One region of the Halopseudomonas sp. L-58 genome, then DNA from elsewhere that is predicted to be linked to it. Evidence: predicted binding sites of a transcription regulator. Region 1 holds the regulator's gene; each other region holds the start of a gene.

What was found. The regulator FliA, encoded in region 1, starts transcription of late flagellar genes. The targets are predictions, from matches to a motif close to CTAAAGTTTNNNNNNNNNNNGCCGNTAA.
Region 2: AC13EY_RS01960 (methyl-accepting chemotaxis protein) is a predicted target of FliA. The motif match lies at 1,842-1,869, and genes of this name have one in related genera.
Region 3: AC13EY_RS10695 (methyl-accepting chemotaxis protein) is a predicted target of FliA. The motif match lies at 2,300-2,327, and genes of this name have one in related genera.
Region 4: AC13EY_RS03600 (methyl-accepting chemotaxis protein) is a predicted target of FliA. The motif match lies at 1,640-1,667, and genes of this name have one in related genera.

The regions. Positions count from the first base shown of each region.
Region 1 is NZ_JBSXON010000028.1:36,515-42,274, reverse strand. It holds gene flhF (flagellar biosynthesis GTPase FlhF) at 1-431, shown strand, start outside; gene fleN (flagellar synthesis regulator FleN) at 464-1,291, shown strand; gene AC13EY_RS01780 (RNA polymerase sigma factor FliA) at 1,288-2,025, shown strand; gene AC13EY_RS01775 (chemotaxis response regulator CheY) at 2,247-2,624, shown strand; gene AC13EY_RS01770 (protein phosphatase CheZ) at 2,652-3,440, shown strand; gene AC13EY_RS01765 (chemotaxis protein CheA) at 3,596-5,760, shown strand, end outside.
Region 2 is NZ_JBSXON010000029.1:25,970-31,729, forward strand. It holds gene AC13EY_RS01960 (methyl-accepting chemotaxis protein) at 55-1,683, opposite strand; gene AC13EY_RS01965 (AEC family transporter) at 1,931-2,860, opposite strand; gene AC13EY_RS01970 (thiopurine S-methyltransferase) at 2,913-3,563, opposite strand; gene AC13EY_RS01975 (potassium/proton antiporter) at 3,675-5,417, shown strand; gene AC13EY_RS01980 (heavy metal translocating P-type ATPase) at 5,499-5,760, shown strand, end outside.
Region 3 is NZ_JBSXON010000065.1:22,152-27,911, reverse strand. It holds gene moaA (GTP 3',8-cyclase MoaA) at 1-651, shown strand, start outside; gene hemN (oxygen-independent coproporphyrinogen III oxidase) at 746-2,128, shown strand; gene AC13EY_RS10695 (methyl-accepting chemotaxis protein) at 2,361-4,232, shown strand; gene AC13EY_RS10690 ((2Fe-2S)-binding protein) at 4,229-4,696, opposite strand; gene AC13EY_RS10685 (xanthine dehydrogenase family protein molybdopterin-binding subunit) at 4,693-5,760, opposite strand, start outside.
Region 4 is NZ_JBSXON010000038.1:70,308-76,067, reverse strand. It holds gene AC13EY_RS03605 (long-chain-fatty-acid--CoA ligase) at 1-1,446, opposite strand, end outside; gene AC13EY_RS03600 (methyl-accepting chemotaxis protein) at 1,734-2,825, shown strand; gene AC13EY_RS03595 (efflux RND transporter periplasmic adaptor subunit) at 2,940-4,184, shown strand; gene AC13EY_RS03590 (efflux RND transporter permease subunit) at 4,181-5,760, shown strand, end outside.

The DNA of each region.
Region 1 (5,760 bases):
TCGCCGGCAAGCGCCTGGTTCTGATTGATACCGCCGGTCTGCAGGCCAACGATCCCTACCTGCGCGGCCAGCTCGACACCCTGGCCAGTCAGGGGCGTCGGGTACGCAATCTGCTGGTGCTGCCGGCGACCAGCCAGCACCGAGTCATGAAAGCGGCCTACCATACTTACAAGGTGTGCGGTCTGTCGGGCTGCATTCTGACGAAAGTGGACGAGGCCGCAACGCTCGGTGAGTCGCTGGGGCTGGCGATGGAGCAGGGTTTGCCGGTAGCCTATCTGGCAGATGGCCAGCGCATTCCCGACGATATCAGTCGTGCCGTTGGGCATCAGCTGGTGAGTCGTGCAGTTAGTATGGCTGGTAATGATGCGCCGGCAGATCAGACCATGGCCGACGTATTTGCCGGTATGATGAACAGCCAGCGGGCCAGTTAAGCAATTTCACAGGATTAAGGTAATCAGCGCAGATGGGCAGCAAACATCCGGTTCAGGTAATCGCGGTCACCGGGGGCAAGGGTGGCATCGGCAAGACCAACGTGTCGGTGAATCTCAGCCTTGCTCTGGCGGAGATGGGACGGCGCGTTGTGCTGCTCGACGCTGACCTTGGTCTCGCCAACGTTGACGTGCTGCTGGGGCTCAAGCCAAAGGCAACGCTGGCCGACGTGCTGGAGGGCAAGTGCGATCTGCGTGACGTTCTGGTCACCGGCCCCGGCGGCGTTCGTATTGTGCCGGCCGCCTCGGGGGCCGCCAACATGGTGAGCCTCAACCACCAGCAGCATGCCGGCCTGATTCAGGCGTTCAGCGAGATCGGTGACAATATCGACGTGCTGATCGTCGATACGGCGGCCGGCATTGGTGATTCGGTAGTCAGCTTCGTGCGGGCGGCGCAGGAGGTGCTCGTCGTGGTATGTGACGAGCCAACGTCGATTACCGATGCCTACGCCCTGATCAAGCTGCTCAACCGTGATTACGGGATGACCCGATTCCGCGTGCTGGCGAATATGGTCGGCACGCCGCAGGAGGGCCGCATGGTGTTTGCTAAGCTCGCCAAGGTGACGGATCGATTTCTTGACGTTGCACTTCAGTATGTCGGAGCCGTTCCGTTTGATGAGGCGGTGCGCAAGTCAGTGCAAAAGCAGCGCGCGGTGTTTGAAGCTTTTCCGCGCAGCAAGGCCTCGCTGGCAATTCGCGCCATTGCACAGAAAGTTGATGCCTGGCCGCTGCCGGCCAACCCGCGAGGACACCTGGAGTTCTTCGTCGAACGTCTGGTGCAACCGACTGGGTCTGGCCTATGACAGCACAGGCTGGCGGATTGAGCATGTATACACGAGCACAGAGTTCTCGCGGTGAGCAGGATCGACTCGTCGAGCAGTATGCGCCGCTGGTAAAGCGAATTGCCTACCACCTGCTGGGGCGGCTGCCGTCCAGTGTGCAGGTGGAGGATCTAATGCAAGCCGGTATGATCGGGCTGCTGGAAGCCTCCCGCAATTTCGACTTCGGCAAGGGCGCCTGTTTCGAAACCTATGCCGGCATCCGCATTCGCGGTGCGATGCTGGACGAGGTGCGCAAGGGCGACTGGGCGCCACGCTCGGTACACCGCAATACGCGGATGGTCAGTGATGCGATGCGCGCGGTCGAGGCGCGGCTCGGGCGTGACGCCAAGGATCACGAAGTTGCCGCCGAGCTGGAGATGAGCCTGGAAGAGTACTATACGATTCTCAGTGATACCGCCGGCAGCAAGTTGTTCAGCTTTGATGATCTGCTTGAGTCGGGTGCGCCGGCAGATGTGCAGGGCGGCGAGGAACCGGCGTCCGGGCTGCAGGATGAGCGTTTCAGAGCGGCTTTGATCGCGGCAATCGACACGTTGCCCGAGCGCGAGCGACTGCTGCTGTCGCTTTATTACGATGAGGAGCTTAACCTCAAGGAGATCGGCGCCGTGCTGGGTGTCAGTGAATCCAGGGTCAGTCAGTTGCACAGTCAATGTGCTGCTAGGTTGCGCTCGAAGCTGATGAGCTGGCGAAATGATTGATTTTGTCGTCAACATCCGGACAATGCTCGGATTGCTCGACAGGTAGTGGCTTCGGGCCGGACGTCCAGGTGGCGTTTTCGAGGGTGCATCCGATCAGCCTGCTGGCTTCCAGCTGATTGATCAGAGCTTCTTTTGCGGCTTGATTGGTTATTTGCGATGGGTTTTTGGGGTGCAGGCCTGCACATTCCCTGGTTTGTACGGAGGTCGACTTGGACAAGAATATGAAAATTCTCATCGTTGATGATTTTTCGACGATGAGGCGCATCATCAAGAACCTGTTGCGCGACCTTGGGTTTACCAACACAGCCGAAGCCGATGACGGCAACACCGCGTTGCCGATGCTGCAGAGCGGCAGTTTCGATTTTCTGGTGACTGACTGGAACATGCCCGGCATGAGCGGCATTGACCTGTTACGCGCTGTGCGGGCCGACGAGCGGCTCAAGCACCTGCCGGTGCTGATGGTAACGGCCGAGGCCAAGCGAGATCAGATCATTGAAGCCGCGCAGGCGGGCGTCAATGGCTATGTGGTCAAGCCGTTTACGGCTCAGGCCTTGAAAGAAAAGATCGAAAAAATCTTTGAGCGAGTTCAGGCTAAATAATAATCAACCGGGGTACAGGTTATGGCTTTGAGTAAGGATCCCGGCCAGGCGACCGCTCAGGAATTCGAGCATTCGCTGAAGGACAATGCGCACCAGCTGGTTGGTCACCTTGAGAGCGGCAACTTCGGTGAAGCGTTGCTGGTCATTCATGCCATCAATCAGGCACGCGACCGTGGTCTTTATCACGAGGTGGGGCAGCTCACCCGCGCGTTGCACAATGCCATCGTCAATTTTCAGATCGACACGACCCACGCGCTGGGTGGTGACAACGATACTTCCAAGATATCCGATGCCTCTGACCGGCTGGACTATGTGGTTCAGCTGACCGACAAGGCGGCCAACCGGACCATGGATCTGGTCGAGGCCAGCGTGCCCAAGGTCGCTGATCTGGGGCAGCAGGCGAACGCCCTCAAGTCAGACTGGCAGCGGCTGCAGCGTCGGGAGATGGCGGCGGACGAGTTTCGCGACCTCTACCGCCGGGTAGGCGAGTTCCTTGAGCAGACCGAATCGACCAGCAAGGATCTGTCCACCAATCTGAACGATATTCTGCTGGCTCAGGACTATCAGGATCTGACCGGCCAGGTGATCAAGCGTGTGACTACGCTTGTGCATGATGTCGAAGAGAGCCTGGTCAACCTGGTCCGAATGGCGGGACAGGTCGACCGCATTACCGGCATCAATCATGGTGAATCTCCCGAGGACGGAAAAAAATCCTCCTCCAGGGGTGAAGGTCCGCAAATTCATGCCGATAAAAGGGAAGACGTTGTTTCCGGTCAGGATGAGGTTGATGACCTCCTTTCCAGCCTGGGATTCTGATGTCAGCTGTAACTGCCGCACGCTGAGCGCGCGGCCGGTCTGACTGCTCAAGGTCGCTGCCTGGCAGCAACGTTGAGTGACTGCGCAGCGCCGAGATGGAAATTCAAGGCGGCATTGCGTGGCCTTCCGATAACACGCCCGAGGGGAGTGGGTGCATGAGTTTCGATGCGGATGAAGAGATTCTCCAGGACTTTCTGGTCGAGGCCGGCGAGATTCTCGAGCAGTTGTCCGAACAGTTGGTCGAGCTGGAAAACCGGCCCGACGACATGGATCTGCTTAACGCTATCTTCCGCGGCTTTCACACCGTAAAGGGCGGGGCCGGCTTTCTTCAGCTGGATGCCCTTGTTGCCTGCTGCCATATCGCCGAGAACGTATTCGATATTCTGCGCAAGGGCGAACGTACCGTCACGCCCGAGTTGATGGACGTCGTTCTTCAGGCGCTGGACACGGTCAATGGCATGTTTGCCCAGGTGCGAGAGAGCGAGGAACCGACTCCTGCTGCGCCTGCTCTGCTGGATGCGTTGGCCGCTCTGGCTCAGCCCGCATCGGCGGATGAGGCAACAAGCGAGCCGCCTGCTGCAGAAGCGCCTGAGCCGGAGCCCGAGGCTGGTCCGGCTGACGCTGCGGCACCTGCCGCTGCCGAGGGTGACATCACCGACGATGAATTCGAGCAGTTGCTTGACGCCCTGCATGGTGATGGCAGTGCGGCTGCCGCAGCCTCTGTTGCTGCTGCCCAGACAGCGCCCGCCGCCGGCGCGGATGAGATCTCCGATGACGAATTTGAGGCCCTGCTGGATGAACTGCATGGTCCGGGCAAGGCACCGGCAGCTGCGGCAGAAAAGCCGGCAGCCGCTGAATCGTCCAGGCCGGCGTCTGACGGTGACGACATTACCGACGATGAATTTGAGGCGCTGCTTGACCAGTTGCACGGCAAGGGTGCTGCCCCCGGTGTCAAGGAAGCACCTGCTGCTGCGCCGGAGACGTCGGCTGCCGACAGTTCCGATGACCATATCACTGACGACGAATTCGAAGCGCTGCTTGATCAGCTTCACGGCAAGGGTGCTGCACCCGGTATTGCTGACGCCAAGGCCGACCAGTCCCAGGCTGCCAAGCCCGCTGCACAACCTGCTGCCAGCAAGCCGGTAACGCCCGCTGCGCCCAAGGCTGCAGCGAAGCCGGCGGCCAAGGCCGCAGCACCCGCACCGGCACCGGCCAAGTCGGCTGCGCCCGCCGAGGCGCCAGCGGCTGACACCACAGTGCGCGTCGATACCGCCCGGCTGGATGAAATCATGAACATGGTCGGTGAGCTGGTGCTGGTGCGTAACCGCCTGGTGCGTCTGGGTCTGGCCAGCGGTGATGAAGAGCTGGGCAAGGCCGTTGGCAACCTGGATGTGGTCACGGCCGACCTGCAGATGTCGGTCATGAAAACGCGCATGCAGCCGATCAAGAAGGTCTTCGGTCGGTTCCCCCGGGTTGTTCGCGATTTGGCGCGCAACCTCAAGAAGGAAATCAATCTTGAGCTGATTGGTGAAGAGACCGATCTGGACAAGAACCTGGTTGAGGCGCTGGCCGATCCGCTGGTGCACCTGGTGCGCAACTCGGTAGACCACGGTATCGAATTGCCGGACGAGCGCGAAGCCGCAGGCAAGTCGCGGACGGGCAAGGTGGTGCTGGCTGCGCAGCAGGAAGGTGATCATATTCTGCTGACCATCGTCGACGATGGTCGTGGCATGGACCCTGAAATCCTGCGGGCCAAGGCGGTCGAGAAAGGCATGATGGACAAGGACGCAGCGGACCGTCTCAGCGACTCCGAATGCTTCAATCTGATCCTCGCGCCGGGCTTCTCGACCAAAACGGAAATCTCCGACGTATCCGGCCGTGGTGTCGGCATGGACGTGGTCAAGACCAAGATCTCCCAGCTCAACGGCACGATCAGCATCGAGTCGACCAAGGGGCAGGGCTCGCGGATCGCAATCAAGGTGCCTCTGACCCTGGCCATCATGCCGACCCTGATGGTCATGCTGGCCGACCAGGCGTTCGCGCTGCCGCTGGTCAGCGTCAACGAGATCTACAGCCTCGACCTGTCCCGCACCAACGTGGTGGACGGTCAGGAGGTGATCATCGTGCGCGAGAAGGCCTTGCCGCTGTTCTATCTCAAGCACTGGCTGATGCCGGGTGTGGAAGATACCAGCGATCATTCGGCGGCCAGTGTGGTGATCGTGTCGGTGGGTACCCAGCGTGTCGGCTTTGTGGTCGATCAGCTGGTTGGTCAGGAAGAGGTTGTCATCAAGCCGCTCGGGCGTATGCTGCAAGGTACCGC
Region 2 (5,760 bases), on a different contig from region 1:
GCTTGCTCAGGCCGCGCTATTGTAACGGCTTATGCTCAAGTTACAACCCGAATATCAGGTTTTGAAGCGACCAACCTGTTGCTGCAGATTGGCAGCCAGGCGTGCGAGCACGTTACTGGCATCGCGACTTTCCTGAGACGACTGCGCAGACTGGTTGGACAGATCACGAATGCCGCTGATGTTGCGGGCGATATCTTCGGTTGTCTGACTCTGCTCCTCGCACGCGGCGGCGATCTGCGCAGCCATGTCGTTGATGCGCATGACGGAGGCGGAAGTCTCGTTCAGCGAAGATTCGGTGGTACCGGCCTTCTCGACGCTCTGTGCTGCCAGCTGGGCACCACGCTGCATGACGGCAACAGCCTGTCCGGTGCCGCTCTGCAGCTTCTGGATCATTTGCTGGATATCACGGGTGGAGTCCTGGGTACGCGCCGCCAGTGCACGGACCTCGTCGGCCACCACCGCAAAGCCGCGGCCCTGCTCGCCGGCGCGGGCGGCCTCGATGGCGGCATTGAGTGCCAGCAGGTTGGTCTGCTCGGCAATACCCTCGATCACACTGAGCACGCCGCCAATCTTGTCGGTGTCCTGCTCCAGATTGTTGATCACACCCGCAGCCTCTTCAACATCGGCGGCCAGGCGTCGCAGATCGTTCATGGTGGCTGACACCACATCGGAAGCGGAGTGTCCCTGACGGTCTGCCTCACGGGCGGCATCAGCAGTACTATGCGCGTTGTCGGCAACCTCGTGGATGGCAGCGCTCATCTCCGTCGCAGCGGTACTGACCTGATCGACCGCCATATACTGCTCGTTGACCAGTTTCTCCTGCCCCTCGGCAATTGCACTCATCTGCTCGGCAGCCGAGGCTACCTGCAGGGTCGATTCGGCAACGTCGCGTATCAGCCCCTGCAATTGCTCCAGAAATGCGTTGAATGCCTTGCTCAGCTGGCCCAATTCGTCATTGGAGTGCACCACCACGCGGCGGGTCAGGTCGCCCTCGCCGTCTGCAATGTCGCGAATGCGCTGCAGCAGCTCACGTAACGGGTTGGTAATCAGGCCGGGGAAAAATACGATCATCAGAAAGCACACGACGGCACCGATGGCCAGCACCACCGTCACCCGAGCATGGCTTGCAGCGACATCCGCTTCAGCTTCAGCCGCTTCCGCTTCAGCCTGCTGGTTGATCAGCTCGGTCATCTTGTTGATCAGCTCACGCGCCCGCGAAAACTGCTCATAACCCTGACCGTAGCTGCTGTCACTCGCCCTGGCTGCGTCGCCGGACCGTGCCAGGCGGACGTTCTCGAGTGAGGTGGCTTTCCAGACAGCAAACGCCCTGGCGAATTCATCCGCCAGCGCACGCCCTTCCGGCGTTTTGGTGGCAGCCGCGTAACGCGCAATGCGATCACTGGCCTGTTGCATGTTGTCAGTGTGCTCGGCATCCAGCCCGCTTGAGACCACGCCTTCGATAATGGCCCGCTCGGCCGCCAACGCCTGATACATGTCACGGTCGGCTTCAAGCACCACCGAGCTGCGCGGCAACAGGTCGGTCGAGACACGTACCAGACGCGACTCAACCTTGGAGACAGCCCAGAATGCGGACAGTCCAAGGAGGACGAACAACGCGGCCAGAATCAGAATGGGAAGGGTCAATTTCCAGCGGAAACTCAAATCACGGAAGACACTAAGCATGGCTCTTTTTCACTCTTGTCAGCACGGCAGGCAGGACTCGAGACACGAGTCCGCGATAACTCCCTGGAGGCAGGCTCGGCTTGGATCATTAAACATCACACCGACAACAGCCAACGCGCGCCGTCACGCACACGTCAATTTTTTGCTTCCTGACATGAGTATCGACCATGAGCGCTAAAGCATGAGTGCTTTTTAGTTGTTTTTCTCATAAAAAACAGGGCGCTTACAAAGAAGTCTTACGCTGATCTCAATTGGCACCTGTAAACAGCCAAGCGCTCATCAGCGGAATGTACAGCAGCGCGACAAGCGTGCTGAGCAGCGCGGTGCCGGCAACCTGCGCGGGATGGGTGTCGAGCAGCGTGGCTATGACAACCGTATTGGCGGCAATGGGGGTGATGGAGATCAGCATGATCGCCTGATAGACGGCGACATCGTAGACCTGAAACAGACGGGCATCCAGCGCGCAGAATGCCAGCGCCAGCAACGGCCAACTGACGAACTTGCCCAGCAGCGCCAGCCCGGTAAAGCGCAAGTCTCCGGCCAGACCGCGGAAACTCAGAATGCTCATACCGATAATCATCATGCCGAATACGCTGTAGGCACCGCGCAGGTTATCGAACAGCGGCTCGAATGCATCCGGAATCTGCAGGCCGGCACTGTTGAGGCCAACCGCCAGAAAGAAGGCGTATAACGACGGCAGCCGCACTACCTTGAGCAGACAGTCCCGAATGCCGTAGCGCCCGCGCGCGGCCAGATAAAACCCGACGGAGTTTTCGAACAGGGTGGTGCCGAGCATGCAGACGATATAAATCGCCAGCCCCTGCTCACCGAACAGCAACAGCGCAACCGGAATACCGAAGTAACCGGTATTACCGGTTCCGACCGCAAGCGGGATCATGTTGGCGCCGGCCCCTGGAAACCAGCGTCTGGCGATCTGCAAATGCGCCCAGCCGGTGAGGCTGCACAGCGCGAAGGTCAGAAACGGCAGCAGGATGACTTCAGCAGACAGCGGCGCGTGCATCACCCCGGAAAACACCACCGACGGCGTCACGATATACATCATGATGCCAGCGATGTGCCGGCCGCTGGCATCCAGATAGCGGCCGGCTAGCCAGCCAAGACCAACCGTCACATAGAGCGGCAACAGTTTGTAGAGTAAGGCAAGGGCGGCCAGCATGAGGGCTCCGCAGCGAACAGTCGGTGCCGCAGTCTAGCAGCCCCGACACGGCTTAGTCGGCGATCAGGTATACCCGCTCGGTCAGCGAACGCATGCCCTGGCTGGCAAACACGGCGTGATCGGCCAATACATCCTTCTCTTCCAGCACCTCGATACTGCAGTCCGCGTACAGTTGCCGTACTTCGGCATCGGACACGCTGAAAGGCGGCCCGGGGCGCTGCTCCTGCGGATAATCCAGGGTCACCAGCAGCAGACGCCAGCCCGCGGGCAGCAGTGCGCGTTGATGGGCAACGTAACGCGCACGCATTTCCGGCGGCAGCGCAATCAGCGCCGCGCGATCATAAATTGCACCGATTCCCTGCAGATGCTCGGGCCGGAGTGCGAAGACATCGCCGCAATACAGCGTAAAACCGGCGCCCTCGGCAACCTCAAACTCCCCCTCCGTTTGCCATTGCAAATCCAGCCCATGCTCGTCAGAGAAGCTCTCCAGCGCGCTGCGCGCCAACTCAACGCCCCGAACCGGGTGCCCCTGGCTGCGCAACCAGATCAGATCAAGCGATTTACCGCATAAAGGCACCCAAACCGGAGCCTCTGCATCGACTCCGAGCTGCGGCCACCAGCGCTGCAGCAGCGGATTGGTTGACGCCTTGTGAAACCCGATTTCCCCGCGCTGCCAGCGCTCATGCCAGAATGCCGCATCCATCCTGCTTTCTCCCTACGTTGCAATGCGTTGACTATACAGCAATTTTTTTACCGCTCCGGGCCATAAACGATATAGTGAACGCGTTCCATCCACCCGCTCCGAGCTGCTCCCATGGACTATATCAACACCCTCTTTCTGATCGGTGCCGTGCTGCTCTGCTTCAGCGTGCTCGCCAGTTCGCTGTCGTCGCGTCTGGGCATCCCGCTGCTGCTGATCTTCCTGATCATCGGCATGCTGGCCGGGGTGGACGGTATTGGCCGTATTCAGTTCGAGGATGCCAACACCGCCTTTCTGATCGGCAGTCTGGCATTGGCGATCATTCTGCTTGATGGCGGCATGCGCACACGGGTGGAAAACTTCCGGGTGGGGCTGTGGCCCGCCGTGTCCCTGGCCAGCCTCGGGGTGCTGATCAGCGCCGCGCTGACGGGTGCGCTTACCGCCTGGCTGCTGGAGCTGCACTGGCTGCAGGGCCTGCTGCTTGGTGCCATCGTCGGCTCCACCGACGCCGCTGCGGTGTTCTCGCTGCTGCAGGGCAAGGGGCTGAACCTGAAACAACGGGTTGGCGCAACGCTGGAGATCGAGTCGGGGTCCAACGATCCGATGGCGATTTTCCTGACCATTACCCTGGTCGAAATGCTTGCCAGCGGCCAGACCAGCTTCAACTGGTCCTTCGCCCTGCTGCTGATTGAACAGTTTGGCATCGGCGCTCTCTGCGGACTGGCCGGCGGCTTCGGCCTGGTCTGGCTGGTCAACAGGGTGACGCTGCCAGCCGGCCTGTATCCGCTGCTGATCACCAGTGGCGCCATCATGGTGTTTGCCGCGACCAACAAGATTGGCGGCAGCGGCTTTCTTGCCATCTATCTCACCGGGCTGATCCTGGGCAACAACCGGGTACGCAACCTGCAGAATATCCTGCAGGTGCAGGACGGTATGGCCTGGCTCAGCCAGATCGGCATGTTCCTGATGCTGGGTCTGCTGGTAACGCCCAGTGAAATGGTCATCATCGCCCTGCCGGCGGTGTTGATTGCGCTCTTCCTGATTTTCATCGCCCGGCCGATTGCGGTCATGATCTGCCTGATCCCGTTTGTGTTTTCCTGGCGCGAGAGGTTGTTTATCGCCTGGGTCGGCCTGCGCGGCGCGGTGCCGATCATCCTCGCAATCTTCCCCCTGCTGGCGGGGCTCGAGCAGGCGCAGCTGCTGTTCAACCTGGCCTTTGTGGTGGTGCTGGTCTCATTGCTGCTGCAGGGGTCTTCACTGCCGCTGGCTGCACGCCTGTGCAAGGTAGAGATTCCGCCGCAGCCTGAGCCGCTGCAGCGCACCAGTCTGGATACCGCCATCGACGGCGACTTTGAACTGCTGATCTACCAGCTGGACAACGCCAACTGGTGCGTTGGCGTTGCCCTTCGGGACCTGAAGATGCCCGGAGAGACACGCATTGCCGCACTGTTCCGCGGCAATCATCTGATGCACCCGACCGGCAGTACTCAGCTCGCCCTGGGCGATGTGCTCTGCGTTGTGGGACGGCCGCGCGATCTGCCGGCGCTGTCAAAACTGTTCAGCAAGGCGCAACCGCCTCGTTATCTGGAAAACCGCAGCTTCTTCGGCGACTTCATCCTCGAGGGCGAGGCCACACTGGGCGACGTTGGCAAGTTCTATGGCTTCGCCGTCCCGGAGGATATGCGCCAGCTCAGCCTGGCGGCGTTTTTCAGCCGCCAGTTCGGCGGTCATCCGGTGGTGGGCGATCAAATCGAGTGGGAGGGTCACACCTGGGTGGTTGCCGCCATGGACAACGACTGGATCCTCAAGGTGGGTCTGAAACTGGGCGACGGTGGCAGCCCGCCATTCGGCTTTTGACGGAAGTCCGTTACGGCACTTGACTCTAACATGATGTCAGGGTTCAAGCTGACCGCATACAAACCGTAATGGAGTCACCCCATGACTGAATTCACGCTCCACATCAGCGGCATGCATTGCGCAAGCTGCGTGGGCAAGGTCGAGGCCGCTCTTGCCAATGTTGACGGCGTTGATCAGGTCGCCGTCAACCTTGCCGCCGAAACGGCGCGCATCAGCCTGGATGCGCCTGCCACCCTGACCGACGCCGAGAAGGCGCTGAGTCAGGCCGGCTACCCGGCGCGGACCCAGGAAGCCCAGCTGCAACTGGAGGGACTGACCTGTGCCGGCTGCGTGCGCCGCGCCG
Region 3 (5,760 bases), on a different contig from region 1:
GTTAAGCGGCTGAATATCAGCCTCGACAGCCTCAATCACGAACGCTTCAGGAGTATTACCCGCACGGGTGACCTGCAGCAGGTGCTCGATGGTATCGAGGCTGCGCGTGACGCCGGTTTTGAGCGGGTCAAGCTCAACACGGTGGTGCTCAAGGGCCGCAACCACGATGAGGTGCAGGCGCTGGCGGCCTACGCGCTGGAGCGGGGTTTGGACATCACCTTTATTGAAGAGATGCCGCTCGGTGAGGTCGGGCGTGAGCGGGGCGAAGCCTACTGCTCAAGCGACGAAGTGCGCAGCCTGCTGGCGGAACGCTACCGCTTGATCGACAGTGCTGAAAACTCCGGCGGCCCGGCGCGCTACCTGCGAGTCGATGGCTACCCGGACAGTCGCATCGGATTCATTTCACCGCATTCGCACAATTTTTGTGACACCTGTAATCGGGTACGTCTGACCACCGAAGGGCGCCTGCTGCTTTGTCTTGGACACGAGAATTCGCTGGATATGCGCGCCCTGGTCAGGCGTCATCCGGAGCATGACGAGCCGGTCAGCGAGGCTCTGGAACGTGCCCTGCAACACAAGCCGGCGCGGCATGAATTTAGCGTGGGTGGTGAGGTTCAGGTGTTGCGTTTCATGAACGCGACCGGCGGCTAGGATGCGGCCACGGGTCTATTGACGCTGGTCAAAACCTGGTTTGCCTGGCCGGCGTAGGCTTTGTTCCATGCCAGAGCAAAGCCGGAGTTTCCCCATGCTGCCCACTATTCGTTGGGATGCCGATCTGATTCGACGCTACGACCATGCTGGTCCGCGTTATACCTCCTATCCCACCGCCGTGCAGTTTCACGACGGTGTCAAACCGGCAGACTTTCTGCACGCCATCGACGCCTCCCGTGAGGCCGGTCGGCAACTTTCGCTTTACGTACATGTGCCGTTTTGCGCCAACATCTGCTACTACTGCGCCTGCAACAAGGTGATTACCAAAGACCGCAGCCGGTCGCGCGAGTATCTCGCCAGCCTGCAGCGCGAGATGGAGCTGATCAGCGCTCATCTGGGCCCGGATCAGGTCGTTGAGCAGCTGCATTTTGGCGGCGGGACGCCCACCTTTCTCAGCCATCAGGAACTGCGCGAGTTGATGGCCGGGTTGCGCAGTCGGTTCAGCCTGCGTGACGACGATATCGGTGACTACAGTATCGAGATCGACCCCCGTGAGGCCGACTGGGCGACCATGGGGCTGCTGCGCGAGCTGGGCTTCAATCGTGTGAGTTTTGGCGTTCAGGATCTGGACCCGGAAGTGCAGCGTGCGGTCAACCGTCTGCAGACGCTGGAGCAGACCCAGGCCGTGATGGACGCCGCGCGCACGCTTGCCTATCGCTCGATCAACATCGACCTCATTTACGGTTTGCCCAAGCAGACGCCGGAGAGCTTCGCCCGCACCGTTGAGGCGATCATCGCACTCAAGCCTGACCGGCTGTCGGTGTTCAACTACGCGCATCTGCCGGAACGCTTCATGCCCCAGCGCCGGATCAACAGTGCCGATCTGCCTAGCCCCGCGCAAAAGCTGGAAATGTTCGAGAACAGCGTGCGTCAGCTGCTGGCAGCGGGGTATCGCTACATTGGTATGGATCACTTTGCCCTGCCGGACGACAGCCTCAGCATCGCCCAGGAGAACGGCGAGCTGCAGCGCAACTTTCAGGGTTACACCACGCACGGGCATTGCGATCTGATTGGTCTGGGCGTCTCCTCAATCAGTCAGGTCGGTGATTTGTACTGTCAGAACAGCAGCGACCTCAAGGTCTATCAGGAGCGTTTGCAGGCGGATGAGCTGGCGACCCAGCGTGGTCTCGTCTGCCATTCCGACGACATCATTCGGCGGGCGGTTATCAGCCAGCTGATCTGCCATTTCCAGCTGCAGTTCAGCGATATTGAGGCGCGCTTCGGGATCGACTTTCCCGAGTACTTTGCCTCCTGCCTGCCGATGCTTGAGCAGATGGCCCGTGATGGGCTGATCATCCTCACACCTGGCGGGATTCGGGTTATGGCCGCCGGCCGGCTGCTGGTGCGCTCGATTTGCATGCTGTTCGACGCCTATCAGAGTGACACCAGCCAACAGCGCTTCTCGCGCATTATCTAGCTCAACACACGGCGCCCTGCGACGTCAGCAGGGCGAGCGTTTTCGACAGCGTCACCGGCTGTGCTGTCGAGGCGCTCTGGCTGGCGTGTATCGGCGATGAGATGGCAGTCTGCTTGCAGCAAAATGGCATTTCGTCATCTAACCTTGAAAAGACGGTCTGTATCGCCGGAAATCAAGTTTCCGTCTGGCGGGACGACATACAGTTTCAGACCCCCTTTTCGAAGCAAAACCGATGCCTACCAGACTCAGCTTCAATCAGAAGATCCTGCTGGCCGCTTCCCTGGTCGTGATTGCGGCCTTTTCGGCCTTCTCTGTCTATAACGATTACCTGCAACGCAAGACTCTGCAGGCCAATCTGCAGACGTATCTGACCGACGCCGGGACGCTGACGACGGACAATATCAGCAACTGGTTGTCCGGTCGTATTTTGTTGCTGGAGAATCTGGCACAGAATATCCAGAGCGAGAGTCCGGACCGGCTGGTGCCGTTGCTCGAGCAGCGCACGCTGGCTGAAACCTTCGATTTCAGCTACCTCGGTGCCGCCGATGGCGCCTTTACCATGCGGCCTGATTCCGAAATGCCGGCGGACTACGACCCGCGCTCGCGGCCTTGGTTCAAGGGCGCGCGTGAGGCCGGCAGGACCATCCTGACCAGCCCTTACGTCGATGCGGCTACCGGCGCACTGATCATGACTATTGCCACACCGGCAGGGGCGGGCGTGGTTGGCGGCGACCTTAACCTTCAGACCATTTCCCGGATTATTAACGCTCTGGATTTCAATGGCATGGGGTATGCGTTCATGGTCAGCAGTGATGGAACCATTCTGGTGCATCCCAATGCCGACCTGCAGATGAAGACCCTGAGCGAGATCTACCCGCGGAACACACCGCGCATCGAGCGCAGCCTCAGTGAAGCCGAGCTGGATGGTCAGCCGCGCTTACTGACGTTTTTGCCGGTCGTCGGATTACCCGGTGCCGACTGGTACGTCGGCCTGTCGATTGACCGTGACAAGGCTTTCGCCAGCCTTGCCCAGTTTCGCTATTCAGCGCTGCTTGCGGTTATCGTATCGGTGGTGATTATTGTGCTGCTTCTTGGCGTGCTGATGCGCTACCTCCTGCGTCCGCTGGTTTCGCTGGGAGCGGCGCTGGAGAATATCGCCGAGGGCGAGGGTGACCTGACCCGTCGCCTGCCTGTCACCAGCCAGGACGAGTTTGGTCGGTTGGCCAACGCCTTTAACCAATTCGTGCAGCGTATCCACGAGTCAATCAGCCAGGTGGCCAGTACCAGCAGTACGCTGCACGACGTTGCGCGGCAGGTGGTTGATGCCTCCAATGCCAACATGGCCAGCTCTGACGAGCAGTCCAGCCGGACCAACAGCGTGGCGGCGGCTATCAATGAGCTGGGTGCGGCGGCGCAGGAAATAGCCCGCAATGCGGCGGATGCATCCGCGCAGGCCAGTCAGGCGCGCCAGGGAGCGGAGCAGGGATCGGCAGTAGTCAGCCAGTCGATTGCTGCAATGCAGGAACTGTCGGCCAAGATCAGTGAATCGAGCAGAACGATTCAGTCACTCAGCCACAAGACCGAGGACATAGGTCGCATTCTGGAGGTGATTCAAAGTATCTCCGAGCAGACCAACCTGCTGGCGCTGAACGCGGCCATCGAGGCGGCCCGTGCCGGTGAGGCAGGGCGCGGGTTTGCGGTGGTTGCCGATGAGGTGCGCAACCTCGCACACCGCACCCAAAGCTCCGCCCAGGAAATTCACGACATGATCGAGAATCTGCGCACCGACGCCGGTGCAGCGGTCAGCATCATGACCGACAGTCAGCAGTACAGTCAGCACAGCGTCGAGGTAGCGGGGCAAGCCGGCACCCGGCTCAGCGAGATCACCCACGGTATTGGCGATATCGACAACATGAACCAGTCGGTTGCTGCCGCAACCGAGGAACAGACCTCGGTAATTGAAAGTCTCAACGTCGACATCACCGAGATCAACACCCTCAACCAGGAGGGAGTTGATAACCTGCAGGCGACCCTGCGTGCCTGTGCCTCACTCGAGGATCAGGTCACCCGGTTGAGGCAGTTGGTGGGCAGTTTCCGTATCTAGGTTGCCAGCTCGGCAATCGCCTGCCGCAGCCCGTTGTAACCGGTGCAGCGGCAGAGATTGCCGTGCAGGGCCTGTTCGAGCTCAGCGACATCCGCAGCGGGGTTGTGGCGAAGAGCGGCGGTCAAGCTGCTGACAATGCCGGGGGTGCAGTAACCGCACTGCAGCGCGCCGGCATTGACCAGTGCGGCGCTGATGTGCTCGCACAGCGGGTCCTCGCGCAGCCCTTCAATGGTCTTTACCGTGCGCCCCTGCACCTGACAGGCAAGCAGCAGGCAGGCGGGTACGGAGTCTCCATCAACCACGACGCTGCAGGCACCGCAGCGACCTATGCTGCAACCTTCCTTCGGTCCGGTCAGCCCCAGATCCAGGCGCAGTATGTCGAGCAGGCGACGGGCGGCCGGTACTTCGAGCGTCTGCTCCTGGCCATTGACGGTGAAGTGCAGGGTAAAGAAGACGTCGTTCACGGATGTAGCTCCTGCATGGCTGCAAGCAGTGTGGTTGGTTCTACCGGCAGGCGCTCCGGGCGTACGCCGATGGCGTTCTCGATGGCGGCGGTGATGGCCGGGCTTATCGCCTCGATGCCCAGTTCGCCGATACCGCGTACCGGGTAGCTTTCTCCGCCGAGAATGCCTTCTATGACGTCGACCTGTTGCTCGGGAGCGTCGGCCAGTGTCGGGATGAGATAGGCGTCGAGGTTGTCCAGCAGGTACTGACCGTCCTGCATGGGCACGTCCTCAAGCAGCGTCATGCCCATGCCCATGATGGCGGCCCCTTCGATCTGGCCGCGGTAGCTGGGCGGGTGGATAACCCTGCCGCCGGCGGTGATATGGTGCAGTCGCTCGACACGAATCCGCCCCGTCAGCCGGTCGACAGCCACGTGCGCAACGGTGGCGATGAGCAGTTGCAGATAGCGTCCGCGCGGGGTGGCATCCGGGCCGGTCGGGAAGTCGAAATGTACATTCAACGTGACAGGCGTGCCTGCGCCAGCCAGTTGCGGGTAGCTGATGACGAGCTCTCCTGACTGATCCCGCAGTCCGCCGGGGCCGGGTTGCAGCCCCGGTGTTGCCGGTGGTGCCAGACTGGTCAGCAATGCGCGCCATTGCGGCTGCAGGCGGCGCAGGGCCTCCACCGCGATGATGCTGCTGCGTGAGGCGCTGGTCGGGCCGGAGTCGGGGCCGCTGGAGTCGCCCAGACGGATATCCAGATCCTCCGGTGCGCAGTGCAGGTAGTCGCAGGCCAGATTCCGGATTGCTGCAATTACGCCCTGACCGTACTCGATGAAGCCGAATGCCAGTTCGATGCGGCCATCGTCAGTCAGGGTCAGGCGCGCGCCGCCGGCGTCGGGTAACCCGTTACCCAGGCCATTGCCCTGTGCACCCATCGCCATGCCGACGCCGGTCACCCAGCGGCTGTCGTCGGTACTGCTGGCGCTGGCCCACAGGGGGGATTGCAGCGCCGCATCTAGCAGCAGTCGGGGATCGCAGGGCTGCTGCTGGGTCTGGCCCTCGACGCCGGGGTCCTGCGGTGT
Region 4 (5,760 bases), on a different contig from region 1:
CTCCTCAACGCCCGGGTACTCGTAGATGGCCTCTTCGATCACCCGCGGATAGACGTTGTAGCCGCTGCACAGGATCATGTCCTTGGTACGATCGACGATGTAGACGTAACCATCCTCGTCCATGTAGCCCACATCACCGGTACGCAGGAAGCCGTCTGCAGTCATTGCCTCTGCCGTCGCGTCCGGGCGCTTCCAGTAGCCTGCGGTAATATTCGGCCCCTTGATGCAGACCTCGCCACGCTCGCCGATCGGCAGCTCGGTTTCGCCGCCGTCGAGCGGCAGGATGCGAATCTGCGTGCCCGGCACCGGCACACCGCATGACCCGGGGCGCGGCTGGGCGTCGCGCGGGGTAAAGGTGCCGCTGGTGGTGGTTTCGGTCATCCCCCAGCCCTCACGCAGGGCGCAACCGGAACGGGAGAAGTACTGCTGCTGGACCTCGACCGGCAACGGCGCGCCACCGGAGTTGGACATTTTCAGCGACGACAGGTCGTGCTTGTCGGTCTCAGGATGGCTGAGCAGACCGATGAACATGGTCGGCACGCCCGGGAAGGTGGTAATGCGGCTCTGACTGATCTCGCGCAGTACCGTCAGCACGTCAAAACGCGGGTGCAGGTAGATCTCGGCGGCAGCACGCAGGCCAAAGATCATATTCACCATCAACGCGTAGATGTGGAACGGCGGCAGCACTGCCAGCACCCGCTCCTGCCCGGGCACGATCGCCGAACGCAACACCTCGCGCAGCTGGGCACAGGAGGCCGTGATATTGCCGTGGGTCAGCATCGCCCCCTTGGGGACGCCGGTGGTGCCGCCGGTATATTGCAGCACAGCCAGCGTGTTGGCCGGATCGGCCAGCAGGTGCTCCCGATAATCGCCGGCATTGTCCAGCAGCTCGGCAAAACTGCAGCACTGATCGCCCCAGGCCACCATCGCCGGTTTGCCAAGCAGATGGCGCTGCTCGTCGCTGACCTCACCACAGAACTCGACCAGACTGCCCACGACCAGCTGACGCAGCCGAGTGCGCGTCATCAGGCTCGCCATACGCGGGTAAAAGGCCTCCAGATCCAGCGTCAGCATGATGTCGGTCTGACTGTCCTCGATCTTGTGCTCGAGGGTGCGTTCAGCATCCAGCGGTGAATAGTTCACCACCGTCCCGCCGGCGCGCAGCACACCCAGAAAACCGATGAAGTAATGCGGGCAGTTGGGCAGATACAGCCCCACATGGACGCCGGGGCCAACACCCAGTTTCTGCAGACCACAGGCCGCGCGGGAGACCAGCGCGTCGAGTTCGCTGTAGGTAAGCTTGTGGCCAAGGAAGTCGATTGCCGGATTATCGGGGAACTCGGTGACGGCCGCGTCCAGCAACGCCGGAATGGCCTCCGGGGTATAGGCAAGCTCCCAATTCACGTCCGACGGATACGACTTCAACCAGCGCAATTCGGTGTCCACAGCATGCTCTCCATTGTCTGCCCGGGCGGCTTTGGCGCGGGGCGCTTTTTGTTTTCCCAACCCTAGTCGCTGTGCCGTGCTCCGGTGAAGCTTGATCGACTGCGGATATGTCGGGCCATAGCCGCTGCCAACGCTGAGCGACAAGGCAAATCCTGCCGCAAATCAATAATCTGCCAGTCGAATCAACGCATCATTACAGTTTGATGTTACTCGGCCGATAGCAAGTCCGAGTCGGCCCGATAACAGTATCGTCCCTATACCCCTCCCTGCCCATCCAGGAGCAAAACGTGTTCAAAAGCCGTCAATTGCGCGCAGAGCTGCAACAATCCCAAGAACTGAACCGGCAACTGCAGGAGCAACTCGGCACACTGACGGCACAACTGGACGAACGACAACGGCAGTTCGATGCGCGTATCGGCATTGCCGAGAGCGAGCAGACCCTGTCCCAGAAGCTGCTCGGTTGCCGGGAAATGGGAGATCATCTGGTCCAGGATGTGCGCGAATCGGTGGCCGGCGCGGCGAGCCGCCTGATGGATGAGCAACAGACCCTGACCGCGCTGAGCGAGATCTTCGCCCAGACCCAGCAGGCGGTGCGCAGCCTGCAGTCACGCTCCGACACGGTGGGCAACCATGCCGAACGCAATGCCGAGTCTGCCAGCAGCCTTGACGAAACCGCCGGCCGCATTCGTGCCTTCATTGCCGTCATCCAGGACATCTCCAAACAGACCAGCCTGCTGGCCCTGAATGCGGCCATTGAGGCAGCACGAGCCGGCGAAGTGGGTCGCGGCTTTGCCGTGGTAGCCGATGAGGTACGCAGTCTCGCCGAGAAGGCCCAGCACGCCAGCGAAAACATTGAGGTTCTGGTAACCCAGGTAATGGAAAAGAGCCAGACCCTGTCCGGCATGGCTGAGGAATCCATGCAGAGCAGCCTGGAAATCGCCGCCTCTGCCCAGCAGATTGATCAGGTAACCCATCAGGTCATCGACCATGCCGACCGGATGAAGCAGGTGATCAACAGCTCTGCCACGCGCAGCTTTCTGTCGACCGTAAAGCTCGATCATGTGGTCTGGAAGATGGATCTGTACCAGCGCATCGCCGCCGGCAACCTGAGCCAATCACTCACCGATCACCACGAATGCCGCCTGGGGCAATGGTATTACCGTGGCCAGGGAGCTGACCTGTACAGCCACCTGCCGGCATATCGTCAGCTGGAAAATGTGCATCGCCAGGTACATGAATGCGGTCTGCAGGCGCGCGACGCCGCTCTCAAGGGTGACAATGACAGGCTGCACCGGCTGCTGCTGGACATGGAACAGGCCAGTGTCCAGGTCGCCCAGCAGCTCGACCGCCTCGAGCGGGAGATCGGCAGCAGTCACTGATCTGCGCAGTGTCCGCAAGGACACTGCCGCGACACTCAGCGCTATTGCGACCATCGCCGTCACACGCTATACAGAGAGACCCTTACGCCCGCAGGAAAGAACAAGAGAGAAGGAATGCGTAAACGTCTCACACCGCTGTTGATCGTTGTCGTCGGAATCATCATTTTCATCCTGCTGCGCGTCACCCGTGATCAACCCGAGCCGCTGGGCACCCAGGAGCGCGCCTGGCGGGTTGCGACCGAAGCCATTGCACCTGACGCCTTCCAGCCCCGCCTGACCCTGTACGGCCAGCTGGAATCACCACGTCGCTTTACCGTGGTCGCACCGCTGGCAGGCCGTATCGCCGCGCTTCCTGCCAGCGATGGCAGTCATATCAAGGCCGGCGAGCTGGTAGTGGCGCTGGACGAGGCCGACATCACGCCACGGATCGAGCAGGCCAGAGCCGAACTGGCCGACGCCAGGGCGCAGCTGGACAGTGAAAAGCTGGCACATCAGGCCGACCAGCAGGCCCTGCGCATGGAGCAGCGGCTGGAAGCCAACGCCCGCAAGACGCTTGAGCGCATGCAGCAACTGGTAGCCCGCGAGATGGTGCCTGCGGTCGAGGTCGACAACGCCCAGGATGCACTGGATCGCGCCGCCCTGACGGTTGCCAACCGCCAGCGCAGTCTGTCCACCTACGCCTCGCGTCTGGCTGCCCAGCAGGCACGCGTTGAGCGCGCCAGTGCGGCGCTCGACAGCATCCAGCGCGATGCCGAGCGCAGCCGTTTTGTCGCCCCGTTCGACGGGGTCGTCGGGGCAGTTCAGGTCGCCGTCGGCGATCAGGTCAACGCCAACGCGCCGCTGCTCGATTTCTATCCGCTGGAAGGCCTGGAGCTGCGCGCGCTGGTCCCGCAGATTCACAGCCAGGACTTTATCAACGCGTTGAGCCAGGGCCAGACGCTGGATGGTCACAGTCTCGACAGCACGCCCGAGATCAAGCTGACCCTTGCCCGCATCGCCGGCAAGGCTGACGCACGCGGCATTGAAGCCATCTTCACCGTCACCAATCCGCGCCCGGAATTACGCCTTGGCACCCTGCTGGCCATCAGTGTCGCCCGGCCGGCCCACGACAACAGCGTCGCCCTGCCCTACAGCGCCCTGTACGGTAACAACACCCTGTACACCGTCGAGGACAGCCGACTCAAGGCGATCGCCGTCGAACGTGTCGGCGAAACCCTGGACGAGCAGGGTAACCGCCGGGTACTGGTGCGCTCCAGCGCGCTGGAAAGCGGTATGCCGATTGTGACTACCCATCTGCCCAATGCCATGACCGGTCTGAAGGTAGATACCGGTGAAGCCGCGGCGGAGCCGGCACAATGAGCAACACCGGACCGCTGGGCTTCTTTGTTCGTCACAAGGTTGCCGCCAACCTGCTGATGCTGGTCATGCTGATGGGCGGAGTGATCGGCCTGTCGCGCATGAACATCCAGTTCTTCCCGACCTTCGCCCTTGATTTCGTTACCGTCCGGGTGGTCTGGAATGGCGCCGCGGCGGAAGACGTCGAGCAGGCGATCACCATCCCGCTGGAGCAGCGCCTGCGCAGCATCCAGAACCTCAAGAACATGACTTCAACCTCGGCCCAGGGTGTATCCAGCATCACCCTGGAATTCCGCGAGGGCACCGACCCGATCGTCGCGCTCGATGACGCGCGTCAGCAGGTGGATGAATTCCGCAACCTGCCGGCGGCGGCAGAAAAGCCGGAGGTGGTGCGGGTTGCCCGCTACGATCCGATTGCCAACCTGCTGCTCTACGGCCCGTTCGAACCCCACGAGCTGCGCACCATCGCCAACCGCATGGAAGACGATCTGCTGAACAAGGGCATCGACCGCATTGTCATCAACGGTGTGCCCGAGCAGCAGATCAGCATTGAGGTACCCAATGCCGAGCTGCGCCGACTGGGCATGTCGCTGGACCAGCTTGCGGCACGTATCAACGCCGAGTCACGGGATCTGCCGGCAGGCCAGGCCGGCGAACAGGATTCGGCCCGCGAGCTGCGCGCCATCGAGCAGCGCCGCGATCCCCAGGCTTTCGGCAGCATCGCCCTGCAACCTGAGGGTGACAGCCACCTGCGCCTCGGCGACATCGCCGACATTCGCCAGGAGCCGAGGCGCAACCAGGTGCTGCTGCGTTACGACGGCCAGCCCGCCGTGGAGCTGCAACTGGAGCGCAGCGAGGACGGCGACTCGCTTGAGTCGGCGAAAATCCTCAATGACTGGCTGGAGGAAATCCGCCCAACCCTGCCTCCGCAGCTGAAAATTCACGTTTATGACCAGGCCTGGCAACTGATCGATGACCGCATTCGCCTGCTGGTGAACAACGGTCTGAGCGGTCTGGTGCTGGTTCTCATCCTGCTCTACCTGTTCCTGCCGGCTCGGGTCGCGCTGTGGGTGGCGGTCGGTATTCCCACCGCCTTTCTCGCCGCCCTGGGGGTGTTCTGGATGATTGGCGGCTCGATCAACATGATCTCGCTGTTCGCGCTGATCATGGCACTTGGGGTGATCGTCGACGACGCCATTGTGGTAGGCGAAGACGCCGACGCCCATCACCGCAGCGGCGAGGCCTCCGAGCGTGCTTCCGAAGGCGCCGCCAAGCGCATGTTCTGGCCGGTGGTTGCCTCCTCACTGACGACCATCGCCGCCTTCATGCCGCTGCTGATGGTCGGAGGCATCTTCGGCAATATCCTCGGCGATATCCCGATTGTCATGATCTGCGTACTGATCGCCTCGTTGCTCGAATGTTTCGTTGTGCTGCCGCACCACCTGCGCGAGGCCTTCCGTCCGAGCAAACCGCGCGGCGGCGCACTGGGCGCAATCGGCAATCGTCTGGATGCCGTCCGAGGCCGCTTTGACAGTGCCTTCAACCGCCTGCGCGACGGCCGTTTTCGTCAGCTGTCAAA